DNA from 3 places in the Halomonas sp. HG01 genome. Region 2 is predicted to be linked to each of the others. Evidence: predicted binding sites of a transcription regulator. Region 2 holds the regulator's gene; each other region holds the start of a gene.
The links. Region 2 encodes sigma-54, which starts transcription at its own class of promoters, with help from an activator protein. Its sites were predicted from a motif close to TGGCACNNNNNTTGCTNT; they were not measured.
Positions count from the first base shown of each region.

Region 1: a site for sigma-54 is predicted at 7,051-7,068, ahead of UN84_RS15965 (P-II family nitrogen regulator). Genes of this name have one in related genera too.
Region 3: a site for sigma-54 is predicted at 6,842-6,859, ahead of UN84_RS06640 (ammonium transporter). Genes of this name have one in related genera too.

Region 1 is NZ_CP022134.1:3,360,366-3,370,128, forward strand. It holds gene UN84_RS15930 (DUF423 domain-containing protein) at 22-414, shown strand; gene UN84_RS15935 (PaaI family thioesterase) at 390-803, opposite strand; gene UN84_RS15940 (malate synthase G) at 962-3,136, opposite strand; gene UN84_RS15945 (alpha/beta hydrolase) at 3,366-4,349, shown strand; gene UN84_RS15950 (hypothetical protein) at 4,346-4,846, shown strand; gene UN84_RS15955 (YifB family Mg chelatase-like AAA ATPase) at 4,866-6,371, opposite strand; gene UN84_RS15960 (accessory factor UbiK family protein) at 6,457-6,816, opposite strand; gene UN84_RS15965 (P-II family nitrogen regulator) at 7,133-7,471, shown strand; gene UN84_RS15970 (ammonium transporter) at 7,511-8,833, shown strand; gene glnK (P-II family nitrogen regulator) at 8,980-9,318, shown strand; gene UN84_RS15980 (ferredoxin--NADP reductase) at 9,576-9,763, opposite strand, start outside.
Region 2 is NZ_CP022134.1:1,150,024-1,159,786, forward strand. It holds gene tldD (metalloprotease TldD) at 1-6, shown strand, start outside; gene yjgA (ribosome biogenesis factor YjgA) at 107-610, opposite strand; gene pmbA (metalloprotease PmbA) at 736-2,076, shown strand; gene UN84_RS05340 (hypothetical protein) at 2,159-2,698, opposite strand; gene UN84_RS05345 (HPr family phosphocarrier protein) at 2,749-3,018, opposite strand; gene rapZ (RNase adapter RapZ) at 3,023-3,922, opposite strand; gene UN84_RS05355 (PTS sugar transporter subunit IIA) at 3,955-4,440, opposite strand; gene hpf (ribosome hibernation-promoting factor, HPF/YfiA family) at 4,444-4,755, opposite strand; gene UN84_RS05365 (RNA polymerase factor sigma-54) at 4,869-6,269, opposite strand; gene lptB (LPS export ABC transporter ATP-binding protein) at 6,426-7,151, opposite strand; gene lptA (lipopolysaccharide transport periplasmic protein LptA) at 7,148-7,675, opposite strand; gene lptC (LPS export ABC transporter periplasmic protein LptC) at 7,672-8,256, opposite strand; gene UN84_RS05385 (KdsC family phosphatase) at 8,261-8,818, opposite strand; gene UN84_RS05390 (KpsF/GutQ family sugar-phosphate isomerase) at 8,833-9,763, opposite strand, start outside.
Region 3 is NZ_CP022134.1:1,399,960-1,409,722, reverse strand. It holds gene UN84_RS06680 (cation diffusion facilitator family transporter) at 40-945, shown strand; gene UN84_RS06675 (VOC family protein) at 955-1,431, opposite strand; gene UN84_RS06670 (DUF1428 domain-containing protein) at 1,436-1,789, opposite strand; gene UN84_RS06665 (YciI family protein) at 1,786-2,163, opposite strand; gene UN84_RS06660 (YciI family protein) at 2,179-2,994, opposite strand; gene UN84_RS06655 (RNA polymerase sigma factor) at 3,080-4,306, opposite strand; gene UN84_RS06650 (LysE family translocator) at 4,403-5,002, opposite strand; gene UN84_RS06645 (aminotransferase-like domain-containing protein) at 5,103-6,500, shown strand; gene UN84_RS06640 (ammonium transporter) at 6,906-8,114, shown strand; gene UN84_RS06635 (GFA family protein) at 8,191-8,619, opposite strand; gene UN84_RS06630 (chloride channel protein) at 8,714-9,763, shown strand, end outside.

The DNA.
Region 1 (9,763 bases), 1.5 Mb from region 2:
CCCCAACGGGAGAAAGACAGCATGCGGGATCGCGGCTGGTGGATGGCAGTGGCGCTGTGCGGCGCCCTGACGGTGATGGCCGGGGCCTTCGGCGCCCATGCCCTGAACGGCACGCTGACGCCGAGACTGATGACGGTGTTCGAGACCGGGGTGCGCTACCAGGCCTGGCATACCCTGGCGATGCTCGCCGTGCTGGCCTGGCGCGCCACGCACCCGCTGGCCGGCCAGCGCTGGGTCCTCGGCCTGTGGCTGGCCGGCATGACGCTGTTCTCGGGCTCGCTCTACGCCCTGGCGATCAGCGGCGTGAAGGTGCTCGGCGCCATCACGCCGATCGGCGGCGGGCTGCTGATCCTCGGCTGGCTGGCGCTGGCCGTGGCGGCCTGGCGCCGTCAGTCGGCATCGGGCAAGGCATAAGTCGCGGTGACCAGCGCCACCGGCGCCTCCTCGCCGTCGGAGAACAGCTGCACCTCGCCCACCGCCAGCCGTCGCCCCAGCTTGAGCAGCCGGGCGTTGGCGATCAAGTCGCGATCGCCCCGCGGGCGACGCAGGAAGCGGCAGTGCAGGTCGCTGGTGACCGCCATCGGCTCGGGGCCGATCTGGGCCAGGATCGCCACGTAGAGGCAGACGTCGGCCAGCCCCATCAGAGTCGGGCCGGAGACGCTGGCACCGGGACGCAGGTGCTCGTCCTCGATGGCCAGGCTCATGGTGGCGCGGCCCTCGCCGACGCCCTCGATGGTGCCGGCACGCTGGGGAAACACCTCGTCGAGGAATTCCTCGATGGCGGCGGCGGTCATCACGGTCATGGGCGCGCTCCCTGCGGCTGAACGATGGCCACAAGATAGCCCAGCCCGCGCGCGACGCACACCCGGGGCATCTCCCTTTTCCCTTCTCTCGTTTTCTCGCCCCCAACGAAAGCCGCCCCCATGAAGGGGGCGGCGAACGGCATGCTGGCGAGAGGCGATCAGCCGGCCTTGTGGACGGCGCGCCAGTGGTGCAGCAGCGGCTCGGTGTAGCCGGAGGGCTGCTCGATGCCCTTGAAGATCAGGTCCGAGGCGGCCTGGAAGGCGTGGGAGCCGGCGAAGTCGGCGCTCATCGGCGAGTAGGCCGGGTCACCGGCGTTCTGCTCGTCGACCACCTTGGCCATGCGCTCCAGGGTGGCGCGCACGCGAGCTTCGTCGACCACGCCGTGGTACAGCCAGTTGGCCACGTGCTGGCTGGAGATGCGCAGGGTGGCGCGGTCTTCCATCAGGCCCACGTCATGGATGTCCGGCACCTTGGAGCAGCCGACGCCCTGCTCGACCCAGCGCACCACGTAGCCGAGGATGCCCTGGCAGTTGTTGTCCAGCTCCTGCTGCAGCTCGTCCTCGGACCAGTCGGTGTTCTCGGCCACCGGCACGGTCAGCAGCTCGTCCAGCAGGTCCGGCTCGCCCTGGGCCTCCAGCTCGCGCTGCACCTCGGCCACGCTGACCTGGTGGTAGTGCAGGGCGTGCAGGGTGGCGGCGGTCGGCGACGGCACCCAGGCGGTGTTGGCACCGGCCTTGGGATGGCCGATCTTCTGCTCGAGCATGGCCGCCATCAGGTCCGGCATGGCCCACATGCCCTTGCCGATCTGGGCGTGGCCGCGCAGGCCGCAGGCCAGGCCGACCTGAACGTTGTTGCGCTCGTAGGCACCGATCCAGGCGGCGCCCTTCATGTCGCCCTTGCGCACCATGGGGCCGGCCTGCATGGCGGTGTGCATCTCGTCGCCGGTGCGGTCGAGGAAGCCGGTGTTGATGAACACCACCCGCGAGGTCGCCTCATTGATGCAGGCCTTGAGGTTGACCGAGGTGCGGCGCTCCTCGTCCATGATGCCCATCTTGAGGGTGTCACGCTGGAGGCCCAGCAGGTCCTCGACGCGGCCGAACAGCTCGTTGGTGAAGGCCACTTCCTTCGGGCCGTGCATCTTCGGCTTGACGATGTAGACCGAGCCCTCGCGGGAGTTGCGGGCCTCGCCCTCGCCCTTCTGCAGGTCGCGGATGGACAGCAGGCTGGTCATGACCGCGTCGAGGATGCCTTCCGGCAGCTCGTTGCCGTCGGCGTCCAGCACCGCCGGGGTGGTCATCAGGTGGCCGACGTTGCGCACGAACAGCAGCGAGCGGCCGGGCAGGGTCACCTCGCCGCCGTCCGGCGCGGTCCAGGTGCGATCCGCCGCCAGCTTGCGGGTGAAGCGCTTGCCGCCCTTCTCGATCGGCTCCTCGAGGTCGCCGGCCATCAGGCCCAGCCAGTTGGCGTAGACGCCGACCTTGTCCTCGGCGTCCACCGCCGCGACCGAGTCCTCGCAGTCCATGATCGAGGTCAGCGCGGCCTCGACGACCACGTCCTTGACGCCTGCCGCATCAGTCTTGCCGATCGGATGGGTGGCGTCGATCTGGATCTCCAGGTGCAGGTCGTTGTTGGCCAGCAGCACCGAGGTCGGGGCGTCGGTCTCGCCCAGGTAGCCGACCAGCTTGCCCGGCTCCTTGAGGCCGGTCTCGCGGCCGCCTTCCAGGCTCACCACCAGGTGGCCGTCGCGCAGCGCGTACTTCACGGCCTCGGCGTGGGAGCCGGTGGCCAGCGGCACGGCACGGTCGAGCACGCCGCGGGCGTAGGCGATGACCTTCTCGGCGCGCTTCGGGTTGAAGCTGTCGCCGCGCTCGGCGCCGTCTTCGTCGGCGATGGCATCGGTGCCGTAGAGCGCGTCGTAGAGGCTGCCCCAGCGGGCGTTGGCGGCGTTGAGCGCGTAGCGGGCGTTGTTCACCGGCACCACCAGCTGCGGGCCGGCCTGCACGGCGATCTCGCGGTCGACGTTGGTGGTAGTGACCTTGACCTCGGCGGGGGCCGGCTGCAGATAGCCGATGCGCTCGAGGAAGCCGCGATAGGCGGCCATGTCACGCACCGGGCCTGAATTCTCGCGGTGCCAGGCGTCGAGCTCGGCCTGCAGGGCATCGCGCTCGGCGAGCAGTTCGCGGTTCTTCGGTGTCAGATCATGAAAGAGGGCGTCGACGCCGGCCCAGAAGGCCTCGGGATCGACGCCGGAGCCCGGCAGGGCCTGCTCATTGATGAAGCGGTCCAGCTCGGCGGCCACCTGCAGACGGTGGCGAGTGATACGTTGGGTCATGGGTCGTTCTCCTATGCGAGGCGTTTCGGCGCTCCCCAAGCGCCAATCGGCCGGACAGGCAATGGTGACTGCGTGGCCTCAGTATTGTGGAAAATACTTCCACATGTAAACCCGAAGCCTGCGAACCACCCCCGGAACTCGACCAATAGACGAGGCCGGAGACGTTGGAAGGCGACGCTGGTGACCGTCCCGACGGGACGCTAGCATGGGCATCCACACGGAGGACTCGATGACCGACTTCACCCCCCTGCAGGCGCTCGGCCCCATCGCCCCGGCCGACCCCGCCGGCCACCCGCTCCAGGGCTACCTGGGCCACTACGGCCTGGCGCCGCTGCTCGCCGAGCGGGTGGGCCTGCAGGTGGGGTACGTGGACGCCCACGGCTTCCGGCTGTGGACCCAGATCTGGCGCCCGCCATCGCCGCGCGGCACCGTGTTCGTGGTGCACGGCTACTACGATCATCTGGGCCTCTATCGTCACCTGCTCGAGTGCCTGCTCGAGCGCGGCTGGCAGGTGGTGCTGTGGGATCTGCCCGGGCACGGGCTGTCCAGCGGCCCCCGCGCCACCATCGCCGACTTCGATGACTATGGCAGCTGCCTGGACAACCTGCAGACCCAGTTGACCGCCCGCGACCTGGCGCCCCGGCCCTGGGTCGGCATCGGCCAGAGCACCGGCGCGGCGATCCTGGCCACCGACGCCCTGCGCCGGGGCGACGACGGCCACTGGAGCGGCCTGGCCCTGCTGGCGCCGCTGGTGCGCCCCTGGGGCTGGCACCAGTCGAGCTGGCTGCACCGCCTGCTGGGCCCCTTCGTGCGTTCGGTGCCGCGCCGCTTCCGCGAGAACTCCACCGACAGCGACTTCGCCACCTTCCTGCGCGAGAGCGACCCGCTGCAGCCGGACCGCCTGGCCATGGAGTGGGTGGACGCCATGCGCCGCTGGATGCCGCGGCTGCTGGCCATGCCGGCCAGCCCGCTGCCGACGCTGATCCTGCAGGGCGAGCAGGATCTGACGGTGGACTGGGAATGGAACCTGGAGGTGCTGACGCGCAAGTTCCCGCGGGCCGAGATCCATCGCCACCCCGAGGCCCGCCATCACCTGGTCAACGAGGCCGAACCGATCCGCCGGGTGCTGTTCGAGGAGCTCACGCGGTTCCTCGCCGGCCTCGAGGAGGCCGACATTCCCTCTTCCACCACCCGCAGGGTCTCCCGCCGATGAGCCGTCGCCGCTTGCCGCTGCTGCCTCTCCTCCTGCTGACGGTGCTGCCGCTCGCCGGCTGCGCCGTCGGCACGCCGGACGCTCCCCAGACGGTTCGCCAGGCCCTGTTCGGCCTCGGCGAACGCGCCGCGCAGCGGGTGGCCGAGGCGCCACCGCTGCCACGACCGTCCTCCGACGAGGTGCTGCTGCTGGCCGCCCCCGAGGTCGATGACGCGCTCGGCGTCGGCGAGGACCGCCTGCTGGAAAGCCTGACCCGCTCCCTGCTGGGCCTCGGCCAGGGGCCCCAGGTGCTCGACTGGCAGCCCGCGCTGGCCTCGGGCGCCGCGGCCAACCAGTGGCGGCTGGACAGCCGGCTGGTCAGCGCCGGCCCCCGGCTGGCACTGTCCGACCGGACCCTGCTGCCGTATCGCCTGGAGCTGACCCTGCGCCGCCCGGGCGACGCCACCCCGTTGTGGCAGACGCGGCTGGATGGCGCCCTGGACGCCACCGCGCTCTGACGCCGGGGGCCGTGCTTCGTCAACGCCCCTGCAGCAGCCGATCGAGCTGACGATAGCCGATCGCCTCGACCAGTTGCTCGCGCCCGGGGTGCGGCTCGCCGGCCAGGTCGGCCAGGGTCAGCGCCACCCGCAGCACCCGATGATAGGCCCGCGCCGAGAGATTGAGCCGCTCCAGCACCCCGGCCAGCCAGGCCCGATCCGTCCCGCTCAGTGCGCAGGCGGCCTCCAGCTCGCGACTGCCCAGCCGGGCATTGAGCGCCCCGCGCGCCCACTGCCGCTCCCGGGCCGCCAGTACCCGCTCGCGTACCGCCGCCGAGGGCTCTCCGCTCTCCCGGGCGGTCAGCTGCTCCGGCGCCAGCGCCGGCACCTCCACCTGCAGGTCGATACGGTCGAGCAGCGGTCCGGAAAGCCGCGCCTGATAGCGCTGGATCTGGGCGGCGGTGCAGTGGCAGGCCCGGCGAGGGTCACCGAGATGGCCGCAGGGGCAGGGATTCATCGCCGCCACCAGCTGGAAGCTCGCCGGATAGCGCCGCTCGTGGCTGGCGCGGGCGATGTGGATGCGCCCGGATTCCATGGGCTCGCGCATCACCTCGAGCACCTGGCGGGGAAACTCGGGCAACTCGTCGAGGAACAGCACGCCCCGATGGGCCAGCGAGATCTCGCCAGGCCTGGGCCGCGAGCCACCGCCGACCAGCGCCACCGCGCTGGCGGTGTGGTGGGGCGAGCGGAAGGGGCGCCGCCCCCAGTCCTCGTCGAGCGGCAGGCCACACACCGAACGCACCGCCGCCACCTCCAGGGCCTCGTTCTCGGTCAGCGGCGGCAGGATCCCGGGCAGGCGGCTGGCCAGCATGGTCTTGCCGGTGCCTGGAGGACCGGCCAGCAGGAGATTGTGGCCACCGCTGGCGGCGACCTCCAGGGCGCGCCGCGCCTGGTGCTGGCCACGTACCTCGGCGAGATCGGCACCCGTCGTCAGCGCCTCGGCGGGGCGCGACGCCCGATGGGGCTCGATCGGCGTCTGGCCCAGCAGGTGTGCGACCACCTCGAGCAGGTGATCGGCGGGCAGCACCTCGAGATCGCCCGCGAGCGCCGCCTCGTCGGCGTTGGCCCGGGGCACGATCAGACGCCGCCCGGCCCCGCGGGTGGCCAGCGCCAGCGGCAGCATCCCGGGCACCGGACGCAGCGCGCCGTCCAGGGCGAGCTCGCCCGCGCATTCAATCTCGGCCAGCGCCTCGGCGGCGATCTGGCCCGAGGCCACCAGCAACCCCAGGGCGATGGGCAGATCGAAGCGCCCGCCTTCCTTGGGCAGGTCGGCGGGCGCCAGGTTGAGGGTGATGCGACGCATCGGGAAGTCGAAGCCGGCGTTGACCAGCGCGCTGCGGACCCGCTCGCGGCTCTCCCGAACGGCGGTCTCCGGCAGCCCGACCAGGGTGATGCCGGGCAGGCCGTTGGCCAGATGCACTTCCACCAGCACCTCGGGAGCCTCGAGGCCGAGGCCGGCCCGGGTGCGAACGATCGACAGGGTCATCGGCGGTCCCTCGCGCGGTTCCTTTCCTCAGGTAAGTCCTAAGGCTAGTTCAGCGCGACGAGCCCCGCTCGGTGACGGTTCGGAATCAGCGCCCGGTCTCGCCGGCGCCGGCATCTTCCTCAGGGGTGGACGACTGCGCCTCGGCGGCCGCATCGACCGAGGCCTCGTCCGCCACGGCCGGCACCTCGCCGCCCGCGCGGTTGGCGTCCAGGGCCTCTTCCAGCGCGGCGACCTGCTTCTCCAGCGCCTCGACCCGGCCGCGGGTGCGCTGCAGCACGTCCATCAGGATGTCGAAGTCCTCCCGCGACACCAGCTCGAGCCGGTCGAAGGCGCCGCGCACCACCTGCTGAATGCCTTTCTGCACGTCTTCCGGCGCCTGGGAGGCGCCCTGCAGGCGCTCGCCGATCTGCTGGGCCAGGCGGCCGATGCGGTCTTGGCTGACCATGATGTCTCTCCTGAGTGGAATGGGCCTTAGGGGAATAGGGCTGACTCCAAGGATACGCAAGCCGCCCGGCGGGCGCATTCCCGGGTGGCGCGGGCCTCGCCCTCGGATGGTGCGAAGCGCTCGCTCACCAGCATCAATTCAGTGCACGGCGTCCATTCACGCCTGCACCAGCCTCTCTCTGCCGGGGCGCTATTGGCAATCAACGCCCTGAAAAATATGGCAAATCCAGTTCGATGGCACGGTTTAAGCAGATGCAGGGAAACCTGCACACACACCGCGCGGAGCAGCCCGCGCTCATCCAATGGGGAGATCCGGGATGAAGCTGATTACCGCCATCATCAAGCCGTTCAAGCTCGACGACGTGCGCGAAGCGCTCGCCGACAACGGGGTCCAGGGCATCACCGTCACCGAAGTCAAGGGCTTCGGTCGCCAGAAGGGCCACACCGAGCTGTATCGCGGCGCCGAGTACGTCGTCGACTTTCTGCCCAAGGTCAAGGTCGAGATCGCCGTGGACGACGGTCGCCTCGATACCGTGCTGGACGCCATCTGCAGCGCCGCCAACAGCGGCAAGATCGGCGACGGCAAGGTCTTCGTGACCCCCCTCGAGGACGTCATCCGCATCCGTACCGGCGAGCGCGGCGCCGACGCCGTCTAAGCCGACCGTCTCTCTCCCTTTCCTTCTGGAGTGACAGCCATGAACGAGTTGACCGAGCTGAGCTACGCGCTCGATACCTTCTACTTCCTGATCTGCGGCGTCCTGGTGATGTGGATGGCCGCGGGCTTCTCGATGCTCGAGGCCGGCCTGGTGCGGTCCAAGAACACCGCCGAGATCCTGACCAAGAACATCGCCCTGTTCGCCATCGCCTGCACCATGTACCTGCTGCTGGGCTACTACCTGATGTACTCCGGCGACGCCGGCGGCATCCTGCCCAACCTGGGCTTCCTGCTGGGCGACGACAATACCGTGGCCGCGGTGACCGCGGGCAGCGACGACGCGCCCTACTACTCCATGCGCGCCGATTTCTTCTTCCAGGTGGTGTTCGTGGCCACCGCCATGTCCATCGTCTCCGGTGCCGTGGCCGAGCGCATGAAGCTGTGGGCCTTCCTGGCCTTCGCCGTGGTGATGACCGGCGTCATCTATCCGGTCTCCGGCTACTGGACCTGGGGCGGCGGCTGGCTGGCCGAGGTCGGCTTCTCCGACTATGCCGGTTCCGGCATCGTGCACATGGCCGGCGCGGCCGCGGCCCTGGCCGGCGTGCTGGTGCTCGGTCCGCGCAAGGGCAAGTACGGCAAGGACGGCAGCATCTTCGCCATCCCCGGCGCCAACATGCCGCTGGCCACCCTGGGTACCTTCATCCTGTGGATGGGCTGGTTCGGCTTCAACGGCGGCTCCGAGCTGAAGGTCTCCGACGTGAGCTCCGCCAACAACATGGCCCAGGTGCTGGTGAACACCAACGCCGCGGCCGCCGGTGGCGTGATCGCCGCACTGATCCTGGCCAAGGCCTGGTTCCGCAAGGCCGACCTGACCATGGCCCTGAACGGCGCCATCGCCGGCCTGGTGTCCATCACCGCCGACCCGCTGTCGCCCAGCGCCCTGGGCGCCACCCTGATCGGCGCCTTCGGCGGCCTGCTGGTGGTGGTCTCCATCGTCGGCCTCGACAAGCTGAAGCTCGATGACCCGGTCGGTGCCATCTCCGCCCACGGCGTGGTCGGCATCTGGGGCGTGCTCGCGGTGCCGCTGTCCAACGACGGTGCCTCCTTCGGCCCGCAGATCATCGGCATCATCGGCATCTTCGCCTGGGTCTTCATCGCCAGCCTGGTGGTGTGGCTGATCATCAAGGCGATCATGGGCGTGCGTGTCAGCGAGGAAGAGGAATACGAGGGCGTGGACCTGGCCGAGTGTGGCCTCGAGGCCTACCCCGAGTTCACCGTCTCCAAGGTGCACGGTGGTGGTGGCGCCTCCGGCCGTACCCGCAGCGAGGGCGCGAGCCAGGCCCAGGCAGCCGCCCGCTCCTGATCGCCCCGCCCTGCCGGCAACACGACATGGCCCCCTCGCGGGGCCATTTTTTCGTTCTTCTCTCCGTGGGTGTATGCTCTGGCACAATGACTCCGTCAGGGATGGCGAGTGGCGCCATCGGACACGAACAACGCGAGGAGAGACCCATGAAGCTGGTGACCGCCATCATCAAGCCATTCAAGCTCGACGACGTCCGCGAGGCGCTCTCGGACATCGGCGTCCAGGGCATCACCGTCACCGAGGTCAAGGGCTTCGGCCGCCAGAAGGGCCACACCGAGCTCTATCGCGGCGCCGAGTACGTGGTCGACTTCCTGCCCAAGGTGAAGCTCGAGGTCGCCGTGGACGAGACCATGGCCGAGCAGGTGATCGACGCCATCACCCAGGTCGCCAACACCGGCAAGATCGGCGACGGCAAGATCTTCGTCACCGCCCTGGAGCAGGTCATCCGGATTCGCACCGGCGAGACGGATAAGGACGCCGTCTAAGCTGCAAGCTGCAAGCTGCAAGCTGCAAGCTGCAAGCTGCAAGCTGCAAGCTGCAAGCTGCAAGCTGCAAGCTGCAAGCTGCAAGCTGCAAGCTGCAAGCTGCAAGCTGCAAGCTGCAAAACAGCAGCGTAAACGCCCGACACAAAGAAACCCCCGAAGGCATCAGCCTTCGGGGGTTTCTTGTAGCTCGGCGCTTGTAGCTCGGCGCTTGTAGCTCGGCGCTTGTAGCTCGGCGCTTGTAGCTCGGCGCTTGTAGCTTACTTCTCGACGAAGGCGCGCTCGATGACGTAGTCGCCCGGCTCGCCGAGGCGCGGCGAGATGTTGAAGCCCAGCTCGTCCAGCAGCGCGCTGGTCTCGTCGAGCATCGCCGGGCTGCCGCAGATCATGGCGCGGTCCTGCTTCGGGTCCAGCGGCGGCAGGCCGGTGTCCTCGGCCAGCTTGCCGC
Region 2 (9,763 bases):
TCCTAAAGCTTGAAGCTGTAAGAGCGCCGCTTCGCGGCGGGAAGCTGGAAGAGAAACCCATGGCCTGACGGGAGGACTTCCAGCTTCAGGCTTCAAGCTTCCGGCTTTACAGCTCGGCGGTCTCGCGGATCAGCTTGAACAGCCGGCGGGCGTTGGTCGGCGGCTTGCCCTGATCGCGTTCGCGGCGGGCGTTGCGGATCAGCTGGCGCAGGGCCTGGCGGTCGACGTCGGGGTAGTCGGCGATGAAGGCCTCGAGGGCGTCGTCGTCCTCGATGAGGCGGTCGCGCCACTGCTCCAGGCGGTGGAAGGCGTGGTCGCGGCGCAGCTGCTCGCGGTCCATCTCGTCGAACACCGCCTGGATGCCGTCGAGGTTCTCGCGGCGCATCAGCTTGCCGACGTACTGCATGTGCCGGCGGCGGGCCTCACGGGCGCGGATGCGGCCGGTCTCCTCGATGGCCGCCAGCAGGTCGTCGGAGAGCGGGAAGCGGTCGCGTTCGGCCTCGCGCATGGCGATCAGCCGTTCGCCGAGCTCCTGGAGGGCATGCATCTCGCGCTTGAGCTGCGACTTGCTGGGCCGTTCGTCGGCCGAAGAGAAATCATCCTGGGTCATGCGGCGTCCTGATTCATGAGAGGGGCGTTAGGCATTGGCCCAGTATACCAGCCCGCCGCGTCGGGCTGGCCAAACGACCATGTTGTGTATCGGCCGCCTGGCCGGTCGAGTGAGGAGTCAAGACGATGACACAGGCTTTCGATGCCGTCGCCCAGCAGTCGCTGCTGGAAACCCGTGCCGAGGCGGCCCTGGCGCTGGCCCGCCGGCTCGGCGCCGATGCCTGCGAGGTGGGCGCCAGCGTCGACCAGGGCGTGGGCGTCAACGTGCGCGAGGGCGAGGTCGAGACCGTCGAGCTGTCCCGCGATCAGGGCATCGCGGTGACTGTCTACGTCGGCCAACGCAAGGGCAGTGCCTCGTCCACCGACGCCTCCGAGGCGTCGATTCAGGACGTGGTCGAGAAGGCCATGGCCATCGCCCGCTACACCGGCGAGGACCCGGCCTCGGGGCTCGCCCCGGCCGATCTGATGGCCCAGGAGCTGCCGGACCTCGACGTTCATCACCCCTGGGCGTTGTCCACCGAGGAGGCGGTCGAGCTGGCGCTGGCCTGCGAGAACGCCGGCCGCGGCCAGGCGGGCATCAGGAGCTCCGACGGCGCGGGGCTGTCCAGCGGTGAGGGCGTGCGCGTCTACGCCAACAGCCACGGCTTCCTGGGCAGTCAGCGCGGCAGCCGCCACTCGCTGTCCTGCATGCTGATCGCCGAGGACGAGCACGGCATGCAGCGCGACTACGACTACACCAGCGCCCGCGACCCTCGCGAGCTACTGGCGCCCGAGGCCGTGGGCGAGAGCGCCGCGCGGCGCACCCTGCGCCGGCTCGGCGGCCAGCGCCCGGCCACCGGGCGGATGCCGGTGCTGTTCGATCCGAGCCTGGCGTCGGGGCTGGTCGGCAGCTTCTTGAGTGCCATCGCAGGCGGCGCCCTCTATCGCCAATCCTCCTTCCTGTGCGACCGCCTCGGCGATGCGCTCTTCCCCGAATGGTTCTCGCTGCAGGAGAAGCCGCGCCTGGTGCGCGGCATGGCCAGCAGCGCCTTCGACGGTGACGGCGTGGCGACCCGCGACAACGTCTTCATCGATCAGGGACGGCTGGCCAGCTACATGCTGTCCGCCTACAGCGCGCGGCGACTGGGGATGGAGACCACCGGCAACGCCGGCGGCGCCCGCAACCTGCGCCTCAGCGCGCCGCTCGAGTCCCAGGAGGCGCTGCTCGCGCGCATGGATCGCGGGGTGCTGGTCACCGAGCTGATGGGTCAGGGCGTCAACGGCGTTACCGGCGACTACTCCCGCGGCGCCGCGGGCTTCTGGGTCGAGAACGGCCGCATCCAGCACCCGGTGGAGGAATTCACCATCGCCGGCAACCTGGCGACGATGTTCCGGGGACTGGTCGGCGTCGGCGACGACATCGACACCCGCGGAAGCATCCATACCGGCAGCTGGCTGATCGACGAGATGACCGTGGCCGGCAGCTGAGCCGGACACGGTAACGACAAAAAGCCCGCGAGACGCTCGCGGGCTTTTTTGTACGATGTTGTCGTGGTCCGGGTGCCGGTGCTCAGCGTTTCGGGCGGTAGTGTTCGTCCACGCCCAGCCGTTCGAGCAGGCGAGTGAACAGGAAGGCCTCGTTGCCCTTGAGCGAGCGGCTCAGGCAGTCCAGGTACTCGCGGCGCGGATAGCGCCGCCAGCGCGGTGCCTTGTAGGCATCGAGGTCGATGGCGAACAGGCGACCGTCGCGAACCAGGAAGTTGTCGGTGTGCAGGCCGCGGCAGTGAATGCCGTCGCGGTCGAAGGCGACCAGCGCGTCCAGATACTGTTCCTGCAGGTCGGGGGAGTCGAGGATCAGCTGCTTGAGCGGTACGCCATGGATGTTCTCCGTGACCAGCCGATAGGGGCGCGCCTCGACGATGGTCGGCGTGGCGATGCCGAGGGTTTCGAGCCGCGAAGCAATGAGGGCGAAGTTGCGCCCGGGGTAGGGCCGGATGCGCGCCAGGTAGCGCAGCCGGTCGACGGTCTTTGGCTGGAAGGTCTTGATGAAGTGGTCGCGCTCGGGATCGAAGTGGACTCTGGAGTACTTGCCGGTCTGGATCAGCTGCATGGTCCTGCTCGGTAGAGGGGGAGTGATGGCGCCGTCGAGACGGCCTCTGGTCAGGCTTCTTCGTCGAAGCGGGCCGCGAAGAGGGCTTCCAGCGCATCCAGCACCGCCTCGCCGTCGTCGCCGTCGGCCTCGAGGGTCAGTTCGGTGCCGCAGGGCGCGGCCAGCATCAGCAGCGCCATGATGTTGGTGGCATCGGCCTGCTGGTCGCCATGGCAGACGGTGACGCGGGAGGCGTAGGGTTGGCAGCACTGCACCAGGCGGGTGGCGGCCCGGGCGTGCAGGCCGCGCTTGTTGGTCAGGGTGAGCTTGCGGCTGGGCACGTGACTAGCGGTCCTTGGCGTCGTTCGGGTCGGGAAGCGTGAGTTGCAGGCCGAGCTCGCGATGGCGCAGGCGCACGCCGGCGTGGGTCTCGGCAAGACGCCGGGACAGTCGCTCGGCCAGGTAGGTGGAGCGGTGCTGGCCGCCGGTGCAGCCGATCGCCACGGTCAGGTAGCTGCGCTGGCTGGCGCGGTAGCGGGGCAGCCAGCGTTCGATCCAGGCCAGGATGTCGTCGGCCATCTCGTCGACCACCGGGTAGCCCTCGAGGAAGGCGATCACGCTGTCGTCGCGGCCGGTGGCATCACGCAGCCGCGGGTCCCAGTAGGGGTTGGGCAGGCAGCGGGCGTCGAACACGATATCGGCGTCCAGGGGCACGCCGCGCTTGAAGCCGAACGACTCGAGGGTCAGCGTCAGCCCTTCGCGGCGATGCCCGGCGACCTGGTCGGTGATGCGGCCACGCAGGTCATGCACCGAGAGCCGCGAGGTATCGATCAGCAGATCGGCGAGGTCGCGGATCTCCGACAGGGCGTCTTCCTCGCGATCGATCGCCTCGGCCAGGGTCATTTCGGTATCGCGGGTCAGGGGGTGTCGGCGCCGGGTCGCGGAGTAGCGCTCCAGCAGGATGCGTGCATCGGTGGTCAGGTAGATCACCTGGCACTGGATGTCGCGGGCACGCACGTCCTCGAGCAGCGTCGGGAAGCGTTCCAGGGCATGGGGCAGGTTGCGGGCGTCGATGCTGACCGCGACGGCGCTGCGCAGGGACTGGCCGCTGCGCAGCTCGTCGACCAGCGGTCCGAGGAGCATCGCCGGGAGGTTGTCGATGGCGTAGTAGCCGAGGTCCTCGAGGGCCTGCAGGGCGATCGACTTGCCGGAGCCGGAGCGTCCGCTGATGATGACGAGCTGCATGACGGATCGGGTCTCCTGGTCGGGGGCGGCCCTCAGCTGCGTCCGCTGGCGGCCGGTGCCTGTCGTCGGATGGCGTCGAGGAGGCTGTCGTGCAGCTCGCGCTGGCTGCCGGCCCGACGCAGGGCGCTGCGGGTCGCGGCGTCGTTCATCACGCCGGCGACCTGGCCGAGCAGGGCGAGATGCGCGTCGTCGGCTTCCTCGGGGACCAGCGGCACGAACACCAGGTCGACGGGTTCACCGTCGATGGCGTCGAAGTCGACCGGTTCGTCGAGCTTGAGAAAGCCGGCGATAGGGGCCTTGCAGTGAGGGTTGCGGGAATGGGGGATGGCGACCCCGTGCCCGATGCCGGTGCTGCCCAGGCGCTCCCGCCCGATCAGCCGGCTGAAGACCTCCTGGCTGTCGAGGCTGGGAATGTTCTGGGCGATGAAGGTGCTGAAGAACTCCAGCACCCGTTTCTTGCTCCCCCCGGGCACACCGAAGAGGGTGCGCTCGGGGGGCAGGATGGCTTCGAGTGACATGACTCAGCGGACGCTTGCGGCGCCCTGGGCGCGGGCCTGAGTCTTTTCCTTGTGCTTGACGAGCTGGCGGTCCAGCTTGTCGGCAAGGGCGTCGATGGCGGCGTACATGTCGGCGTCCATCGCTTCGGCGTGCAGATCGGCACCGGCGGCGTGCAGCGTGCAGGCGGCCTGTTGGCGTTCCTTCTCGACGGAGAGCGTCACCTGAACGGTGGTGATGTTGTCGTAATGGCGTTCCAGGCGGGAGAGTTTCTCCTGCACGTAGTCACGCAGGGGCTCGGTCAATTCCACGTGATGGCCGGTGAGGTTGACTTGCATGACACGCTCCTTGCTCCTTGGGTGGTGACTCGATTGTAACCCTTTTTGGTGCCTTGCAAACCCCCCGTGCCAGACGCGTTTTCATACTCTGGAACCCCCCCGTCGGGAGGGCCTCAGCCGAGGCGCTTGCGCTGGCTGGAGGAGGGGATGTGCATCGCTTCGCGATACTTGGCGACGGTGCGTCGGGCCACCTCGATGCCCTCCTCGGCGAGTAGGGTGACCAGCTTGCTGTCGGACAGCGGCTTGCGCGGCGGTTCGCCCTCGATCAGCTTGCGGATGCGGGCGCGGATCGCGGTGCTGGAGTGGGCATCCTCGCCGTCGCCGACCTGGCTCGAGAAGAAGTACTTGAGCTCGAAGACGCCGCGGGGGGTGTGGATGAACTTCTGGGTCGTGACCCGAGAGATGGTCGACTCGTGCATCTCCACCGTCTGGGCGATGTCGGCCAGGATCAGCGGCTTCATGGCCTCTTCGCCGTGCTCGAGGAACTCGATCTGGCGGGTCATCACCTCGTGGCCGACGCGCAGCAGGGTGTCGTTGCGGCTGGCCAGGCTCTTGATCAGCCAGCGCGCCTCCTGCAGGTGGTCCTTGAGGAACTGGTTGTCGTCGCTCTTGTCGGCGCGCTTGATCAGCGCCGCGTAGTCGGGCTGGATGCGCAGCCGCGGCATCGCCTCGGGGTTGAGCTCGACGCGCCAGCCCTGGGGCGTGTAGCGGGCGATCAGGTCGGGAATCACGTAGTCGCTGTCGCCGCTGGCGAATTCGCTGCCCGGGCGCGGGTCGAGGCCGCGGATCAGGCCGATGACCTCGTCGAGGGTCTCGTCGTCGAGCCCCAGACGCCGCTTGAGCAGCCGCCGGTCGTTGCCGGCCAGGGCCTCGAGGAACTGGCGTACCAGGCGGCGCGCCTGGGGCAGCAGCGGGGTGTCGTCGGTCAGGGTGGCCAGCTGCAGCAGCAGGCACTCGCGCAGATCGCGGGCGAACACGCCGGTGGGCTCGAACTGCTGCAGGCGCAGCAGCACCGCTTCGACCTCGCGGGTAGCGAGCCCGTCGAGGCCCTGGGCGCGCAGGCCGTCGCGCAGCTCGTCGAGCGGTTGATCCAGATAGCCGTCCGGCGTCACGGCATCGATCAGGCTCTCGGCGATGCGGGTCTCGCGTTCGTCGAGCTCGCTCATGGCCAGCTGCCAGACGAGGTGGCTCTGCAGGCTCTGGCCGGCGGCCTGGCGCTCGAAGTCGGGAGCCTCGCCGCTGCCGCCGGCGTCCTGGAAGGTGTCCGACCAGTCGCTGTCGACGCTGAGTTCTTCCGGAATCTCGTCGGACCAGTCGTCGTCCGGCGTCTCCCCGGCGGCCTGCTCGCCGAAGTCGTCCTCCAGCTCCAGCATGGGATTGGCTTCCAGGGCCTGTTGGATCTCCTGGCGCAGATCAAGGGTCGAGAGCTGCAGCAGGCCGATGGCCTGCTGCAGCTGGGGCGTCATGGTCAGCTGGGTGCCGACACGCAGTTGGAGGGATGCCTTCATGGCCATGGCAAGCGTTCCGGTCCTGCGGCAAAGAGGCCTTCCACCCTAGTGTGGGTGTGCCCGCCGTGCAAGCCTTTGCTCAGCAATTAGCATGCCAATGGCAATTGCCATGCCTGTCTGTGCATGGCGACAATATATCAGTGACTTGCGAAGCCAATAGGCTCAGAGTCGGAAGTCCTGGCCCAGGTAGACGTCGCGTACCCGCTGGTTGGCGAGGATGGCCTCGGCGTCGCCTTCGGCGATGATCTGGCCGTCGCCGACGATGTAGGCGCCGTCGCAGATGTCCAGCGTCTCGCGCACGTTGTGGTCGGTGATCAGCACGCCGATCTCGCGGGCCTTGAGCTGGCGGATGATGCCCTTGATGTCGCCTACCGAGATCGGGTCGACGCCGGCGAAGGGCTCGTCGAGCAGGATGAAATCGGGTTCGGTGGCCAGCGCCCGGGCGATCTCGACCCGCCGGCGCTCGCCGCCGGACAGGCTCATGCCCAGGTTGTCGCGGATGTGGGTGATGTGGAACTCCTCCAGCAGTGCCTCCAGGCGCGCCTTGCGGCCGGCACGGTCGAGGTCACGGCGGGTCTCGAGAATGGCCATGATGTTGTCGGCCACCGACAGCTTGCGGAAGATCGAGGCTTCCTGGGGCAGGTAGCCGATGCCGGCCTGGGCGCGTTGGTGCATGGCGGCGCCGGAGAGGTCGCGGTCGTCGATGACGACGCGGCCGGCGTCGGCCCGGACCAGGCCGACGATCATGTAGAAGGAGGTGGTCTTGCCGGCGCCGTTGGGGCCCAGCAGGCCGACGATGCGGCCCTGCTGGATCTCCAGGCTGATGTCGTGAACGACGCGACGGCGCTTGTAGCTCTTGGCGAGGTTCTGGGCACTCAGGGTCTTCATGGGCCGTCCTGCTGTTCCGGCTCCAGGGTCATGCGCACGCGCTGGCGCTCGCCGATGCCCTCGGCGTCGGAGCGGGCCTGCACCACCCGGCGGTCGAGGAAGTATTCGAGGTAGCCGCCGTCGAAGGTGTCGCCGCCCTGGTGCAGCTCGGCCTGGTCGACGAGCTCGATGCGCCGCTCGGCCACGTGGTAGACCACGGTGCGGCCCCAGGCGCGGACCAGGGGTTGATCGGGGGCGGGCTTCTGCTCCAGGTAGGCGCGCTGGCCGGTGGCGGTGGCGGTGGTCAGCTGGCCGGCCTCGTTGCGCTGGATCTCCACGCGGTCGCCGGTCAGCTGCATGCTGCCCTGCTGGATCTGCACGTCGCCCTGATAGACGGCGGTGCCGGCGCGGTCGTCGAGGTCCAGGCGGTCGGCCTCGACCTGGATGGGCGCGCTGGCGTCGCCTTCCAGCGCCAGGGCGGCGGGGGCGGCCAGCGCGGTGGCGAGCAGCGCTGCGCTGAGCAGTGAAGCGAGGGATCGCGTCATGACTCGGGGTCCTCCTGGGGGTCCGGCGGGTGGTGGCCGCGCACATTGTCGGTCAGTCGGGCGCGGTTGTCATCGAGCCAGGCGTCGAAGCGCTCGCCGCGCATCCACTGCGGCGGCTGGCTCAGTCGTGCCGGCGTGTCGCTCCAGGCGTGACCGGCGATGCTGTCGTAGTACAGGCGTTCGGTCTCGAGCCGCCAGCGTTCCTCGGGGGCGGTCAGCACCGCCTGCCCCTCGAGGGTGAGCAGGCGCTGGCCGTCTTCCAGGCGTCCGCGCTCGGCGTCGGCCAGCCATTGCCGGCCTTCGCTGTCGCGAAGCTGGGCGTGGGGCGTGGTCAGCCGGGTGACGTCGTCGATGGGCGTGTGCTCCAGGCGCGGCGTGGTGAGGCGCTGGTGAGGCGCGCCCTGGGCGTCGAATCGCGTCAGGTGCGCGTTCTCCAGGTAGTAGTCGGGCTCTCCCGTCTCGCCCTGGGGCGCGGGGCCCGGCGGTGCCTCGGGGCGCTGGTCGAGCAGCGCCAGGCCGCCGCCCAGGGCGAGCAGCAGCAGGAACAGCCAGGTGCGAAAGCCGGGACGAGGGAGGCGCATGGCGTCAGTCCTGGCCGTTCAGATAGGTGTCGAGCACGGCGTCCAGGCTGTCCTGGGCCTGGAGCAGGGTGTCGCAGATCTCGCGAACCGCGCCATGACCGCCCTCGCGTTCGGTGACCCAGTCGGCGTGCCGACGGATGTAGCTCGGCGCGCCGGGGACGCTGATGCCGACGCCGGCCCGATGGATCGGGGCCAGGTCGGGCAGGTCGTCACCGCAGTAGGCGACCTGGGAGAGGTCGAGTTCGAGGTCTTGGCACAGCTGGCGCAGCGTCGGCAGCTTCTTCTCGATGCCCTGATGCAGATGCCGGATGCCGAGCGCGCTGGCGCGGCGAGTGACCATCGGCGAGTCGCGGCCGGTGATCAGCGCCACCTGGATGCCGGCGCGCTGCACCAGCTTGATGCCGTGACCGTCGAGGGTATGAAAGGCCTTGAGGCTGTCGCCGTCGGCATCGAAGTAGAGGCGGCCGTCGGTCAACACGCCGTCCACGTCCAGGGCCAGCAGGCGCACCTGTCGCAGGCGCTGGACCAGGTCCGGGTTCAGCAGGGGGGCGTCGAAGGGCATGGAATCTCCTTGGGTCAGATGACGCCGCTGGCCAGCAGGTCATGCATGTGTAGCGCGCCCACCGGGCGGCCGTCATCGTCGACCACGGCCAGGGCGGTGATGCGGTTGTCCTCCATCAGCCGCACGGCCTCGGCGGCCAGGGTGTCGGGCGAGGTCCGTTTGCCGGGGGTCGTCATCACCTGATCCACGGTCAGCGACGACAGGTCGCTGAACTGATCCAGGGTGCGGCGCAGGTCGCCGTCGGTGTAGACCCCGGCCAGCCTGCCCTCGGGGTCGATGACGCAGGTGAAGCCCAGGCCCTGACGGGTGATCTCCAGCAGCGCATCGCGCAGCGGGCTGCCCAGCGCGACCTGCGGCAGGCGGGCGCCCTGATGCATCAGGTCCGAGACCTTGAGCAGCAGCCGCTTGCCGAGGCTGCCGCCGGGATGCGAGAGGGCGAAATCCTCGGCGGTGAAGCCGCGGCTCTCGAGCAGCGCCACGGCCAGGGCATCGCCCAGTGCCAGGGCGGCGGTGGTCGAGGAGGTGGGCGCCAGATCCAGCGGGCAGGCCTCGCGCTCGACGCCGGCGTCCAGGTGGGCCTCGGCGTGGCGAGCCAGGGTCGAGCCGGGGCGCCCGGTCATGCTGATCAGCGGGGTGCCGAGGCGCTTGAGCAGCGGCAGCAGGGCGGTGACCTCGGCGGTCTCGCCGGAATTCGACAGCGCCAGCACCACGTCGCCCGGCGTGATCATGCCCAGGTCGCCGTGGCTGGCTTCGCCCGGATGCACGAAGAAGGACGGGGTACCGGTACTGGCCAGGGTGGCGGCGATCTTGCTGCCGATGTGGCCGGACTTGCCCATGCCGGTGACCACCACGCGGCCGCGACAGGCCAGGATCAGCTCGCAGGCGCGCTCGAAGTCGCCGTCCAGGCGCGCGACGAGGGCGCCGATGGCCTGCTGCTCCAGCCGC
Region 3 (9,763 bases), 250 kb from region 2:
TCGGCTAGACTCGACGTCTGGCCAACAGGGAAGCGGTCCATGTCCACTACGCTCGAACAACGCGCCCTCAAGCGCTCCATCATGATGACCCTGCTCGTATCGAGCCTGGGCATCGCCTTCGGCCTCATGGCCGGCTCACGCTCGATTCTCTTCGACGGCGTCTTCTCGACCATCGACGCGGCCATGTCGGCCCTGGCGCTGGTGGTGACGCGGCTGATCGCCCGCGAGGTGAGCCAGCGCTTCCAGCACGGTTACTGGCACCTGGAACCGCTGGCCGCGGCGCTCAACGGCGCCATCCTGTTGCTGCTGTGCTTCTATGCGTTTCTGAATGCCGTGCAGGGATTGATGTCGGGCGGCCACGAACTGGCCTTCGGCGTGGCCATCATCTATGCCGTGATCGTCGCCTCGGCGTGCTTCACCATGTTCGCCTACCAGCGCCGGCTCAACCGTGACGCCGACTCGGAGTTCGTGCGCATCGACATGCAGGGCTGGCTGTTGGCTGCCCTGATCACCGGCGCACTGCTGGTGGCCTTCGCCATCGCCCTGATTCTCCAACAGACCCGCTACGCCGCCTTCACGCCCTACGTGGACTCACTGCTGCTGGCGATCCTGACCCTCGCCTTCCTGCCGGTGCCGCTCGGCATCGTGCGCCGCGCCATGAAGGAGGTGTTCCTGATCGCGCCGAGCGCGGTCGACCGCGAGGTGCACGCCGCCATGGCGCCGGTGATGGAACAGGACGGCCTGCTGGAGTACAGCAGCCACGTGGCCAAGGCCGGCCGCGGTCACTTCATCGAGATCCATATCGTCACCCGGACCGACTTTGCCGCCGGACGCGGCGTGGCCGAGCTCGACGAGATCCGCGCGGCCATCGCCGCGGGCCTGTGCATTCCCGCCGAGCATCGCTGGTTCACGGTGTCCTTCACCGCCGATCCGGCCTGGACCTGACGCCACCTCTCAGCCGCCGTCTGCGGCCCGTTCCAGGTCGGCGATGACGAGCTTTTCCATCTGCATCATCGCCTCCATGGCCCGCCGGGCCCGTTCGGGGTCGGGATCGTGCAGCAGCTCGTGCATTCTGCGGGGCACCACCTGCCAGCGAAGCCCCCAGCGATCCTGAAGCCAGCCGCACTGGATCGCCAGGCCACCCTCGCTCAGGGCCTCCCAGTAGTAGTCCACCTCGGCCTGGTCGGCGCAGTCGACATGCAGCGACACCGCCTCGTTGAACGGTACGTCGGGCCCGCCGTTCAGCCCCAGGTAGCGCGAGCCGTCGAGGGTGAATGCCACCAGCAGCGCCGCGCCCGCCGGCACGCTCGGCGTATCGGCCGGCGCCTCGAGCACCCGCTCGATGCGGGAATCCGGAAACACCGAGACGTAGAAGCGCGCCGCCTCGATCGCCTGTCCGTCGAACCACAGGCAAGGAGTGATACGGCTCATGGGGCTACTCCTCGATCACCATCGCGAACCCGCCATGAATCAGCCGCTTGCCGTCGAAGGGCATGGGATTGACCTCAGGCGACAGGCGCGGGTCCTCCATGATCCGCGCCATGGCCTGGTCGCGCACCTCCCGCGACGGCCAGACCAGCCAGGAAAAGACCACGCTCTCGTCGGGCTGGCACTTTACCGCCATGGGGAAGGACGTCACCTCGCCTTCCGGTACGTCATCGCCCCAGCACTCCACCACCTTGAGTGCCCCATGCTCCTTGAACACCGCCGCCGCCTTGCGCGCATGCTCGATGAAAGCCTGCCGGTTGGCGGTGGGCACGGCGGCCACGATGCCATCCACGTAGCTCATGGTGTCTCTCCTGTCTCGTCTTTCGGGGGCAAGTCGCGCACCGGGCGCACCTCGATGGTGCCCAGGCGCGCCGGAGGAATGCGCCCGGCCAGGCACAGCGCTTCGTTGAGGTCACGGGCCTCGAGCAGATAGAAGCCGGCCAGCTGCTCCTTGGTCTCGGCGAAGGGGCCGTCGGAGACCAGGACCTCGCCGTCGCGCACTCTCACGCTGGTGGCGCTGCCTGTCGGCTGCAGCGCCTGGCCGGCCACGAAGTGGCCCTGCTCGCTCAGTCGCTCGACACCCTCGATGCATTCCTGGTTGAGGTCGTGCCACTCGCGCTCGGACATGGCCTCGATCAACCGCTCCTGGTAGTACACCAGCGCCACGTATTTCATGATCCTCTCCTCCCGTCAGGGGCATTGATCGCTCGGGGTGGCGACCATCCACTGCACGCCGAAACGGTCGCTGACCATGCCGAAGCCCCTGGCCCAGAAGGTGGCCTCGAACGGCATCAGCACCTGACCGCCCTCTGCCAGGCGCTGGAACACCTGAGCCGCCTGGTCAACGTCGTCGTAGTCGATAAACAGCTGGGCGCCCTGGGGCGGCCGGTCGCCATCGCCCTGCATATCAGCCCCCATCAGGCGATGACCGCGGACATTGAGCGAGGCATGGGCGATACGGTCGTGCCACTCGGGCGGCACGTCCTTGGCCGCTGGCGTCTCGCCGTAGGTCAGGGCCGCTTCCAGATGACCGCCGGTGACCTCGGCGTAGAAGGCCATGGCCTCGCGGCAGCTGCCCGGAAAGCTCAGGTGGACCTGGAGCCCCCGAGGCATGCGCGCCTGGGCAGCATGCCGCTGCAGCCCTGCTCCCGGCGCGAAGTCCTCGAAGGTGAAGTAGCGGCGCAGTTCCAGCGTGACGTCGCTGTCCTCCCGCGGCCAGTCCCTGGCCCACTCGACGGCCTCTTCCAGGGAGTCCACCTCAAGCACGGTATAGCCTGCCAGCAGGTCGTCGGTGGCAGAAAAGGGGCCTTCGGTGACTCGCGGCTCGCCGTCGCGAAACGCGATGCGACAGCCCTCCCGACTGGGTCGCAGGCCGTCTCCGGTGACGAAGACGCCGGCCCGGATCATGCGCTCGTTGTAGTCTCCCATGGCCTGCAGCAGTTCCTGGCTGGGCAGCACGCCTTCCTCGGTGGCGGCATCGGCCTTGCGCATCAGCATGTATCGCATGACATCACTCTTCTGGGGGATGGTAGTCATGAGTCGTGCGGCGCCGCCGAGAATCGACAGACCGGCGAAATTTTTTTCCGTCGCGTCACCCGCCGGCGCCGACGAGCGCCTCCAGTCGACGCGCCAGCAAGCGCCGCTCGGGCTCCTGCACGGCAAGCGCCAGGGCTTGCCGATAGGCCTGCCGGGCCGCCTCGAGATGGCCGGCGCGCCGATGCAAGTCCGCGCGGGCAGCGTGGAAAAGATGGTAGTGATCGAGACGATGACGCTGGGACAGGCGATCGAGCAGGACCAGTCCGACGTCGGGGGAATCGCGCATGGCCACGGCCACCGCCCGATTCAGCTCGATCACCGGCGAAGGCTGAATCCGCAGCAGGGCCTCGTAGAGACGCACGATTCGCCCCCAGTCGGTGGTCTCGACGCGAGGCGCTTCGGCATGCACGGCGGCGATGGAGGCCTGCAGGGTATAGGCACCGACAGGCGACAGCGCCAGGGCGCGCTCCAGCCAGGCATGCCCGATCTCGATCTCCCCAACATCCCAGCGGCGGCGATCCTGCGCCTCCAGCGGCACCAGCTCACCGTGGTCATCCTGGCGCGCCTCGCGTCGGGCATGATGGAGGTGCATCAGCGCCAGCAGCGCGAACACCTCGCCTCGGGGCAGCAAGCCGGCCAGGGACTCGCCGAGCCGGATCGCCTCATCGGCCAGCCGCACGTCGACGACTCGCTCACCGCGGCTGGACGAATAGCCCTCGTTGAAGATCAGGTAGATCACACCCAGCACGCCGGGAAGCCGCACCGGCAGATCGGCGGCCTCGGGCACGTCAAAGGGAATGCCGGCGGTGCGCAGCCGGCGCTTGGCGCGGACGATGCGCTGGGCCAGCGCGGCCGGCCGCTGCAGCAGCGCGCTGGCGACCTGCTCGGTGGTCAGCCCGGCCATCTCGCGCAGGGTCAGCGCCAGGCGATCCGGCATGGACAGGACGGGGTGGCAGCAGATGAACAACAGCCGCAGCAGATCGTCCTGGATATCGCGGTTCCCCTCGGCCTCACCTTGGTCGAGCACCAGCAAGTGAGCATGCTGGCGAGCCGTCTGCCGGCGCCGGATCTGGTCGATGCCGCGCCGTTGACCGACCCGAATCAGCCAGGCCACCGGCGCGTCGGGCATGCCCTCCTCCGGCCAGCGGGACACCGCCGCGGTGAAGGCGTCGTGCAGCGCCTCCTCGGCGGCATCGAAATCGCCGAGGTGACGAATCAGCGTCGCCAGCACGCTCGGGGCGTGCTGGCGATAGAGTGAGGCGATGGAGACATGGTCCGGCATGGCTGGTCGGCTCCGGGCGCCGCGGAGTAGTGACGCGCTCGACGTCAGCCACCAGCATAGCCGCCATCATGCCGAGAGGCGCGGGCAGCCCCGCCCTCAGCCAAGAATGAACACCACGCAGCCGGCGGTCAGCGCGCCCATGGTGCCGTTGAACGCTCGCCAGGCGCGCGGTCCCTTGAGCCAGCGGCCGATGGCCATGCCGAAGCCGGCCCACAGCGAGATGCAGGGGAAGGCGATCAGTTCGGAGACCCCGGCCAGCAGCAGTGCGTTGATCACGGTATTGCCGCCCTCGGGCAGGAAGCTCGCCATCAGCGTCAGGCCCATTACCCAGGCCTTGGGATTGGCGAACTGGAAGGCGGCCGCCTGCCAGAAGCTCAGCGGGCGGCCCTCGGTGTCGCCGAAGCTGGGCGGCGGCGCGGTGGCAATGCCCCAGGCCAGGTACAGCAGGTAGAGGCTGCCAACCACGCGTAGCGCCGTCTGCACCATCGGGAAGCGCTCGAAGACCAGTCCCAGGCCCAGCGCCACCGCCGTGAACAGTACGAAGCAGCCGCCCATGATGCCCAGCAGGTGCGGCAGGGTGCGCCGGTAGCCGTAGTTGGCCCCGGAGGCGGTCAGCATCATGTTGTTGGGCCCCGGCGTGATCGTCATGGAAATCATGAACAGGGCGGCGGGCCCCAGGGCGGCCAGAGTGTCCATCGAAATTGTACCCCTACATTTTTGAGTTAATTGGTTCCTTTCTGCCGGCTTTTCTGAGCATAATGGGCACAATTACGCCGTCAAAGGTTTTATTGTCACCATGACAATCTGGACACCCGCGCTGCCCGACGGCGGCCCGCGCTATCGCCGCATCGCCGAGGCCATGGCCGCGGCGATCGGCAACGGCGAGCTCGCCCCGGGCGAGAAGCTTCCGCCACAGCGTCAGCTGGCCGATCGCCTCGGCGTGACCGTCGGCACCATCACCCGCGCCTATGCCGAGGCCCAACGCCAGGGCTGGGTGGAATCCCGGGTCGGCAGCGGCACCTACGTGCGCCGCGCCGCCGAGGAGGATCACCTGCCCTTCTTCCGCGCCGGCCAGCCGGCGGGCGACGGCGTGATCGACATCAGCATGAGTCTGCCGCCTCCACACCCGCTGCGCGCCCGCGGCCTGCAACGCGCCCTCGAGGGCATTACCGCGTCCCCCGAGGCCCTGCAGGCCGCCACCGAATATCAGCCCGAGGCCGGCAGCCAGGCCCAGCGGGCGCGCATCGCCGCCTGGCAGGGTCGTCTCGGTCTGCCCGACGACCCGGAGCGCCTGCTGATCACCCAGGGCGGCCAGCACGGCATCCACCTGCTGGTGCATCACCTCGCCCAGCCCGGCGACCTGGTGGCCGCCGACGCCCTCACCTACCCGGGCTTCGTGTGTGCCGCCCAGCAGGCTCACCTGCGCCCGATGGCGGTGCCGATGGACGCCGACGGCATGGACATGGACGCCCTGGCCCGGCTGTGCGCCCGCCAGCCGCCGCGCCTGATCTACTCCACGCCGGATCTCAACAATCCGACCGGCGCGCGGCTCGGCGAGGCCCGACGCGAACGCCTGGTCGCCCTGGCCCGGGAGCACGACATCTGGATCATCGAGGACGCCGTGCAGTACCTCCCCGAAGAGCAGCGCGGCACGCCGCTGATCGCCCTGGCGCCGGAGCGCACGCTGCACGTCTTCAGCACCTCCAAGGTGATGGCCGGCGGCCTGCGCATCGGCAGCCTCACGGTGCCCGAACGGCTGCAGGAGCGGCTGTGCTCGGCGCTGCGCTCCCAGAGCTGGATGGTACCGCCGCTGATGGTGGAGGCGGCCTGCCGCTGGATGGAGGATCCTGACAGTCGCGAGCTGCTGCGCTGGCAGGTCGAGGAACTTGCCGCGCGCCGCACGCTGGCCCTTGAACGCCTGGCCGACTACGGGCCGCAGAGCCGCGAGGGCTCGTCGCTGATCTGGCTGCCGCTGCCGGCGGGCCGCCGCAGCAGCGAGGTGCAGGCGTTGCTCGCCCGCCGCGGGGTCAAGGTGTCCACCCCCGAGCCGTTCTGCATGGGCAGCGAGCCGGCACCTCAGGCCATCCGCCTGTGCCTGGGGCCGGCCGAGACCCGCGAGACGCTCAAACACGCGCTGACCATCGTCGACGAGCTGTTGAGCGAGCCACCCACCTCGCCCTGGCAGACGCTCTAGGTGCTTCACGAAAACGGTCTGCGCTCGCCCATACGGCGTTAAAAATCGGCTCAAAGCCCTCATTTACACCGCGTAAACTCCGTCTTTTCACCGATTTTCGCCTTGCAACCCACGGGGAGGTGGGAAGTGCGTTGGCCCGCCGGGAGCGGGCCTAGCCCTGGCCATCGCTCGCCGACTTTTCGCACCAAACCTGGCCGAACGCGATCGTTGGCCGGAACGCACCATCCGGGTGAGCAGCCGCGGCAACGAGCACTCATTGGGTGCATCGGCATCGTGATAGACCACAGGATGCCGCCCACCGGTGCCTTGAATTTCCTGTGAGCACGAAAAACGCGCCTTTCTGGAACATGTCTTGCATCTCTCCAGCGCATTCCGTTCCCTTCATGCATCAAGAGAGATCATCCCGTGGATATCACCAGTGCTGTCGAGTCGCTGACCCAGAGCGCCAACACGTTATTCCTGCTGATAGGCGCCATCATGGTGCTGGCCATGCACGCCGGCTTCGCCTTTCTCGAGGTCGGCACGGTGCGTCACAAGAACCAGGTCAACGCCTTGGTCAAGATCATGACCGACTTCGGCGTGTCGGCCCTGGTCTACTTCTTCGTGGGCTACCAGATCGCCTATGGCGCCCACTTCTTCCAGGGTGCCGAGGCACTGACCGCCGGCAACGGCTACGATCTGGTCAAGTTCTTCTTCCTGATGACCTTCGCCGCGGCGATTCCGGCCATCGTCTCCGGCGGCATCGCCGAACGCGCCCGCTTCTACCCGATGCTGTTCGCCGCCGCGGTGATCGTCGGCGTGGTCTACCCCTTCTTCGAGGGCATCGTCTGGAACGGCAACGTCGGGCTGCAGGCCTGGCTGGCCGCGACCTTCGGCGCCGGCTTCCATGACTTCGCGGGCTCCGTCGTGGTGCATGCCTTCGGCGGCTGGGTGGCGCTGGTGGCGCTGCTGCTGCTGGGCGCCCGTCGCGGCCGCTACCGCGGCGGCAAGGTGGTGGCCTTCGCCCCCTCCAATATTCCCTTCCTGTCGCTGGGCGCCTGGATCCTGACCATCGGCTGGTTCGGCTTCAACGTGATGTCGGCCCAGACACTGGACGGCATCAGCGGCCTGGTGGCGGTCAACAGTCTGATGGCCATGGTCGGCGGCATCCTGGTGGCCATGGTGCTGGGCAGGAAGGACCCGGGCTTCATTCACAACGGTCCGCTGGCCGGCCTGGTAGCGGTATGCGCCGGTTCCGACCTGATGCACCCGATCGGTGCACTGATCACCGGCGGCGTCTCCGGCGCGCTGTTCGTGGTGCTCTTCGAGTGGGCGCAGAACCGCGTCGAGCGGCTCGACGACGTGCTGGGCGTGTGGCCGCTGCACGGGGTGTGCGGCGTGTGGGGCGGCATCGCCGCCGGTATCTTCGGACAATCGTGGCTGGGCGGCCTGGGCGGCGTCAGCCTGATGGCTCAGCTGATCGGCTCACTGGCCGGCGTGGCCGTCGCCGTGATCGGCGCCCTGGTGGTCTATGGCGCGATCGCCAAGGTGGCCGGCCTGCGCCTGAGCGAGGAAGAGGAATTCGACGGTGCCGACCTCAGCATTCACCGCATCGGCGCCACCTCGATGGACTGAGCCGGGCCCGACGCCTGTCCGATCACGACGCGGGGCCCATCGGGCCCCGCGTTCTTTTCAAGCCGTTCGGCCCGTCCTATTCCTCGAGCGTCTCGCCGGAACCGCCGAGCTCGGCCGGCACGTCCTTCATCTTGGGCAGCCCGTCGGGGATGCGCAGCACCGATTCCTGGTAGTGCACGTGCAGCTGAGGCGTGAAGTCCAGATCGGGCAGCAGCGCCGCATAGACGTCGACCAGCCCCATGCCGGGATGCTCGGTCAGCACGTGCCCGCCGCAGTGGCGGCACCAGCGGCGTCGGCTGGCGCGGGTCTTCTCGAAGCTCTCCAGGGCGTCTTCCCCCCGGGTGATGCGCACCGCCTCCGGCTTCCATAGCGTGAAGGCGTTGACCGGGCCCGCCGACCAGTGCCGGCAGGACTCGCAGTGGCAATAGCCCATGGCCTCCGGCTTGCCCTCGACCTCGACCTGGACGACGCCGCAGAAGCAGCCGCCCGTGTGATGTTCGCTCATTGCATGGCCCTCCGATGACGTCTCGCCTGGCTTCTTCAGTGTAGTGCCCCGTCGGCCGGCCCCTCCCCCAATGCCATGCCCAAACGCGCGGCGAGTGGACCATCCACGCCCCAGCGCCTACACCTTCAACATGACCCGAGCGGATACAGGGAAAGTCGAGGGCCGCGGCGCGCGGGGCGTGCTGCGCTTTCTGGGGCTGGTGGCGCTGGGCGGCGTGACCGGCGGCCTGGCGGCGCTGCTCGCCGTGGGCTTCGTCGGCGCCGTGGTATGGCTCAATGACCTGCTGCTGGTGTCGCCACGCGGGCGCATGATGTTCGCCCACCCCGAGTGGCTGGCCGTGGCCACGGTGCTGGTGCCGACGCTGGGCGGGCTGATCGTCGGCCAGCTGCATCGCGCCATTCCCGAGGGCCGCCCCCATACGCCCGCCGACGCCATCGCCGCCGTGCAGACCCGCCGCGGCCGCCTGCCGCCACGCGCCGGGGCACTGTCCGCGCTGTCGGGGTTGGTGTCGCTGGGCGCCGGCGCGTCGGTGGGCCAGTACGGGCCGCTGGTCCACATGGGCGCCAGCCTCGGCTCGGCGGGCGCCCGCCTGCTGCGGCTGGGCCGCTCCGAGGACAACATCACCATCGCCTGCGGCGTGGCCGCGGCCATCGCCACCGCCTTCAACGCCCCGCTCGCCGGCATCGTCTTCGCCCACGAGGTGGTACTGCGCCACTACGCCCTGCGCGCCTTCGCCCCGGTGGCGGCCGCCGCCCTGGTCGGCCACGTGATCGCCGCCGAGGTGCTCGACCGTGGCGCCCTCTTCCACGTGGTCGAGCTCGCCATTCCCCGCCCCTGGGAGTTCGGCGTGTTTCTCGTCATCGGCGGGCTGGGGGCACTGGTGGCCGGCGGCTACATGCACGCCATCCTCGGCATCGGCCGGCTGGCCCGGCGCCTGCCGCTGGCCGCCCCGCTGCGCCCGGCGCTGGCCGGCGCCGGGCTCGGCGTGACCGCGCTGTGGGTGCCCGATATCCTCGGCATGGGCCAGGAGACGCTGCGCTTCGCCACCATCGCCGGCGCCTTCGGGAGCGTGGAGCTCGCGGTGGTGATGGGGCTCAAGCTGGCCGCCACGGCGCTGTGCCTGGGGATGGGCTTCGGCGGCGGC